Regions from separate parts of the Massilia scottii genome, predicted to be linked through region 1. Evidence: riboswitches for the same ligand, from Rfam matches in the RefSeq annotation. Region 1 holds a riboswitch; the other holds the start of a gene.
What was found. A riboswitch is a leader RNA that binds a small molecule or an ion and turns the genes downstream of it on or off. The one in region 1 is predicted to bind thiamine pyrophosphate.
Positions count from the first base shown of each region.

Region 2: it holds a riboswitch for thiamine pyrophosphate, as region 1 does, so the genes downstream of both, thiC (phosphomethylpyrimidine synthase ThiC) here and RBA41_RS12960 (TonB-dependent siderophore receptor) in region 1, are expected to answer to the same signal.

Region 1 covers NZ_JAVCWM010000008.1:39,344-42,488, forward strand. Annotated here, with positions in the region: gene RBA41_RS12955 (iron-containing alcohol dehydrogenase) at 1-997, shown strand, start outside; TPP riboswitch at 1,066-1,164, shown strand; gene RBA41_RS12960 (TonB-dependent siderophore receptor) at 1,241-3,145, shown strand, end outside.
Region 2 covers NZ_JAVCWM010000006.1:244,385-247,529, forward strand. Annotated here, with positions in the region: gene thiC (phosphomethylpyrimidine synthase ThiC) at 1-1,848, opposite strand, end outside; TPP riboswitch at 1,919-2,024, opposite strand; gene RBA41_RS10635 (S8 family serine peptidase) at 2,417-3,145, shown strand, end outside.

The DNA.
Region 1 (3,145 bases):
GGCCGGCTTCACCGTCACCGAATTCGCCGGCATCGAACCGAACCCCAGCTACGAAACGCTGATGCGCGCCATCGCCCAGGTCAAGGCCGAGAAAATCGACTTCCTGCTCGCCGTCGGCGGCGGATCGGTCATCGACGGCACCAAGTTCATCGCCGCCGGCGCCCTGCTCGAAGAGGACCCGTGGACGATCCTCGAAAAACGAGGTAACAATATCGTCGCCGCCATGCCCTTCGGCGCGGTGCTGACCCTGCCCGCGACCGGCTCCGAAATGAACAGCGGCGGCGTCGTTACGCGCAAATCGACGCACGAAAAGTTCTCGTTCATGAGCCGCAAGTGCTTCCCCAAGTTCGCGGTCCTCGACCCGAGCAAAACCTATTCGCTGCCCACGCGCCAGGTCGGCAACGGCGTGGTGGACGCCTTTGCGCACGTGATGGAGCAGTACATGACCTACCCGGTCGGTGCCAAGGTCCAGGACCGCTTTGCCGAAGGCCTGCTGCTCACGCTCATCGAAGAAGGCCCGCAGGCACTGGCCAATCCCGACGATTACGACGTACGCGCCAACGTCATGTGGTGCGCCACGCTCGCCTTGAATGGCCTGATCGGCGCCGGCGTGCCGCAGGACTGGGCAACTCACATGATCGGCCACGAGCTGACCGCCCTGCATAATCTCGACCATGCCCAGACGCTCGCCATCGTATTACCGAGCATGCTGCGCGTGCGCAAGGAGGGCAAGCGCGCCAAACTGCTGCAGTTCGCCGAACGCGTGTGGAATCTGTCCGGTGGCGATGAAGATACCCGCATCGAAGCGGCCATCACCCGCACCGAGGAATTCTTCGAGCAGATGGGCGTGAAAACGCGCCTGGGCGACTACGGCCTTGGCGCCAAGGACCTCGACGGCATCTTGAACGCCCTTGAAGCGCACCGCATGGTCAAACTCGGCGAACAGCGCGACGTCACGCCCGACGTGAGCCGCAAAGTGCTGGAAATGAGCCTGTAACACCGGCGTCAGGCACGCCGCACACGCTGGCACGGGCCCCCTCCGCCCGTGCCAGCTGTGATAAAATCGACATTCGCTAGGGGTCCTGGAATTCACTTTCCGGGTGAGAGATACCCTCCGTACCTGATCTGGATAATGCCAGCGAAGGAAAGCGCAAAGTAGTCCCCTCCTTTGTTTGCTCCCCCGTTGGCTCCGGCTTTTTCAAGCAACGCACCGCACGCCGGCGCGTAATACGAGCACACTATGTCATCGCCAAAATTCAAGCAGTCCGTCATCGCCCTGTCCATCGTGCAGGCGTTCGCCTTTTCCGTTCACGCGCAAACGACCTCGCAGTCGATGCCGGAAGTCGTCGTCACCGGCGCCAAGCAGATCGCCGCCGACCGCGCCAGCGTGGCCGGTTTCTCCGACACGCCGCTGCTGTACACGCCGGCGACGGTGATGTCGATCAGCCGCGAGCAGATGCAGGACTACAGCATCCGCAACAGCACCGACGCCATGAAGTTCGACGCCAGCGTCAGCGATTCGTACAACGCCGTCGGCTACGCCGAGCAGTTCTCGATCCGCGGCTTCGCGCTCAATAACGGCGCGAGCTACCGCAAGGATGGCATCGCCATCTCGGGCGACACCCAGATCCCGCTCGAAAACAAGGAGCGCATCGAGATCCTCAAGGGCTTGTCCGGCCTGCAGGCTGGCGTGACCGCGCCGGGCGGCATCGTCAACTACGCGCTCAAGCGCCCGACCGACACGCCACTGCGCTCGGTCACCGTGGAAGCGCGCGAGCGCGGTACCGTGTACGGCGCGGTGGACCTGGGCGGCCGCTTCAACGACAAGCGCTTCGGCTACCGCGTCAACGCCGCCGGCGAGCGCCTGCGCTCCTACGTCAAGGGTGCGGACGGCGAGCGCTCCTTCGTGTCGGGCGCGTTCGACTGGCAGATTTCGCCCCAGGCGCTGCTGCAGCTCGACATGGACTACCAGAAGAAATCGCAGATCACCGCGCCCGGCTACCAGCTCATTCGCGGCGTCGCGCTGCCGGCCAATATTTCGGCCAAGACCTTGCTCAATGAGCAGCCGTGGACCAAGCCGGTCGACACCCGCACCAGCAATATCGGCCTGCGCTTCGAGTATCTGATCAATGACGCCTGGCGCACCACCATTACCGCCAACAAGCATGAATTCAAGCGCGACGACTTCACTGCATTCCCTTACGGATGCAGTAACGAAGGCGAGGGTTTCTATCCGGGCTACTGCTCGAACGGCGACTACGACGTGTACGACTACCAGAGCGTGGGCGAACGCAAGTCGCCGCTCGGCGCGCAAGCCCTGTTGCAGGGTAAGTTCGCCACCGGCGCAATCGGCCACGAACTGACCATCGGCGCGACTTATCTTGAACGCAGCGACAAGGCCGGCGAATACGTGTACGACTACGTCGGCTTCAGCAATATCTACAACAACCTGATCGTGCCGCCGGTGGATGCGAGCCGCACGACCGGGCCGCTCACGGAGCGCCTGAACGACCATGAACGCGGCTTTGTGGTGCAGGACATCCTGTCGCTGAGCGCGCAGTTCAAGCTGCACACCGGCTTGCGCTATGCCGCCATCAAGCGCAATGCAAGCACCGACACCAGCTTCCTGCTGCCGAACGTCGCGCTGGTGTACAACCCGACGCCCGACTGGACGATCTACGGCTCGCTGGCGCACGGAATGGAACACGGCGGCGTGGCGCCCAAGCGCACCACCAATCAATTCGCGTCGCTCGAACCGAGCCGCTCGAAACAGGTGGAATTTGGCGTCAAGGCGATGGTCAACGAGGCGCTCAGCATGTCGGCGTCGGTGTTCAGCATCGAAAAAGGGCTGGAATACACCAACGCGGCCAATACGTTCGTGCGCAGCGGCGAACAAAAACACAGCGGGCTGGAACTGGCTGCCCAGGGCAAGGCCGGCAAGGATGTGAAGTACAGCGTCTCGCTGATGGCGCTGGACACGCAGCAGGAAGGTACCGGCACCGCGTCGCTGGACGGCAAGCGCGTGACCAACGTACCGAAGTTCAAGACGGCGACGGTGCTGGAATATGCAGTGCCGGCGATCGCAGGCTTGAAGGTGAACGGCATGTGGCAGTACACCGGCAAAAAGGCGTTCGACATCGAGAAC
Region 2 (3,145 bases), on a different contig from region 1:
TTGCTCGCTCACGTTCATGGTGGCGGCGTAGTCGCGTACTTCCTGGGTGATCTTCATCGAGCAGAAATGCGGTCCGCACATCGAGCAGAAATGCGCCACCTTGGCCGAATCCTTCGGTAAGGTCTCGTCGTGGAATTCGCGCGCCTTGTCCGGATCGAGGCCCAGGTTGAACTGGTCGTCCCAGCGGAACTCGAAGCGCGCTTTCGACAGCGCGTTGTCGCGGATCTGCGCGCCCGGATGGCCCTTGGCCAGGTCGGCTGCGTGGGCCGCGATCTTGTAGGTGATGATGCCATCCTTGACATCATCCTTGTTCGGCAGGCCCAGATGTTCCTTGGGCGTGACGTAGCACAGCATGGCGGTGCCGTACCAGCCGATCATGGCCGCGCCGATGCCGGAGGTGATGTGGTCGTAGCCGGGCGCGATGTCGGTCGTCAAAGGTCCCAGGGTGTAGAACGGCGCTTCGCCGCACTGGTCCAGCTGCAGGTCCATGTTCTCTTTAATGAGCTGCATCGGCACGTGGCCCGGGCCTTCGATCATGACCTGCACGTCGTGCTTCCAGGCGACCTGGGTCAGTTCGCCCAGGGTCTTCAGTTCGGCCAGCTGGGCTTCGTCGTTGGCGTCGTAGATCGAACCGGGACGCAGGCCGTCGCCCAGGCTGAACGAGACGTCGTAAGCCTTCATGATGGCGCAGATGTCTTCGAAGTGCGTGTACAGGAACGATTCCTTGTGATGCGCGAGGCACCACTTGGCCATGATCGAGCCGCCGCGCGAGACGATGCCGGTCAGGCGCGAGGCCGTCATCGGCACGTAGCGCAGCAGCACGCCGGCGTGGATGGTGAAGTAATCGACGCCTTGCTCGGCCTGTTCGATCAGGGTGTCGCGGAAGATTTCCCAGGTCAGGTCCTCGGCCTTGCCGTTGACCTTTTCCAGCGCCTGGTAAATCGGCACGGTGCCGATCGGTACCGGGCTGTTACGGATGATCCATTCGCGCGTTTCGTGAATGTGCTTGCCGGTCGACAGATCCATGACGTTGTCGGCGCCCCAGCGGATCGCCCAGGTCATTTTTTCGACTTCCTCGCCGATCGACGAGGTCACGGCCGAATTGCCGATGTTGGCGTTGATCTTGACCAGGAAATTACGGCCGATGATCATCGGCTCGACTTCCGGATGGTTGATGTTGGCCGGGATGATGGCGCGTCCGCGCGCGATTTCCTCGCGCACGAATTCGGCGGTGATGGTGTCCGGGATGCTGGCGCCGAACGACTGGCCCGGATGCTGGCGGCCCAGCAGCTGGGCGCTGCGCTTGCCCATCGGGCCGGACGCTTCGAGCTCCTGCAAGTACTCCTGGCGGCGCAGGTTTTCGCGGATCGCCACGTATTCCATTTCGGGCGTGATGATGCCGCGGCGCGCGTAGTGCATCTGCGTCACGTTGGCGCCGGCCAGTGCGCGGCGCGGGGTGCGCTGCAGCTGGAAGCGCAGCGCGGCCAGCGCCGGATCGTCCAGGCGCGCCTGGCCGTAGGCCGAGCTGGGGCCGGCCAGTTCCTCGGTGTCGCCGCGCTCCAGAATCCACGGCAGGCGCGGGGTACCGAGGCCAGAGCGGATGTCGATCTGCGCTTCCGGATCGGTGTACGGGCCGGACGTGTCATATATATACACGGGCGGATTCGGTTCGGCGCCGAACGAGGCGGCGGTATCGGACTGGCTGACGGCGCGCATCGGCACGCGCAGGTCGGCGCGGCTGCCCTGGGCATAGACTTTGCGGGAATTCGGGAAAGGCGCGATGGCGGCTTCGTCCACCGTGGCGGTGGCCGAATCGAATTTGAGCGGGGTTTTAAGCGGTGCGTTCATGTGGCTCCATTGCGTGCAGGAGCCAGCAAAGGAGTAGGAGCGGCCGGGATGGCAGCCGTGACGGCGCATCCATGGAACTCACTGGCTTCCCTTCGCTGGCATTATCCAGATCAGGTTCAGAGGGTGTTTCTCACCCGCGCGTCGCTCAGCGACTTGCAGGACCCCTAGCGTGTGCCGCCTTGCGGCAGCGAGCGTCATTATACCTGTTGATCGGCCGGACAAGATGGCTTTTTCGGCACGTCCGGCGCAGTGATCTGCCACAAGACCCGCGCGCACCGGAGTGGGACACTGAACAATCGTGGAGCGCGGATGGCATGCCTGACACGATTGCCGTTCCGGCCACATGATTGCAGTGTGAGGCGCAAAACAATATCACCAATTCTCACATCCGGCAGTGAGCGCACGGCAGGAATCGTGATTTTCGGTACAAAACAACAGTTGCATGACGCGCAAAACAACTTGTTTGATTGCTCTAATCGTTTCCCAATACACTTAATTTCTGGTCCCATGGGCACGCCAGTCACCAACGCCTGCGGCACCTTTGAAACGATCATTCCGGAGAACTGCCATGATGCATACCAAGCCTGAAATGTCCCCCATCGCCAGCGCGGTCAAACTATTGTTGGCCACCGTCGCAGTCGGCGTCGTCACGCATGCGTCCGCGGCGGCGGACACGACCCGCGTGATCGTCGCGTTCAAGCCGGGCAAGGCGGCCATCGTCAAGGCGGCGGTGTCGGGCGCTCACGGTGCGGTCAAGCACGAGATCCACGGCATGAATGCGATGGCGATCGAGGTGCCGGCCCAGGCCCTGAACGGACTGCTGCGCAATCCGAACGTCGAGTACATCGAGGAAGACGTGGTGCGCAAGGCGTTTGCCCTGACGTCGGCGTCGACCGGCACGCCCTACGCGACCGGCCAGCTGGTGCCCTACGGGATCAAGCTGGTGCAGGCCGACCTGCTGCCGGACGCGAACGCCGCCAACCGCAAGGTATGCATCATCGATTCCGGCTACGACCGCGCCCACGAAGACCTGAGCGCCAACAGCGTCGCCGGCGAATACGATGCCGGCACCGGCAACTGGTACACCGACGAAAACCATCATGGCACGCACGTGGCGGGCACGGTCGCGGCCATCAACAACAGCGGCACCGGCGTGGTGGGCGTGAACGCCAACCGGCTTTTGAAACTGCACATCGTGAAGGTGTTCGGCGCCGCTGGCTGGGCCTATTCCTCGTCCCTGGCGACGGCCGCCAACAAGTGCGGCAGCGCCGGCGCCAACGTGATCAGCATGTCGCTC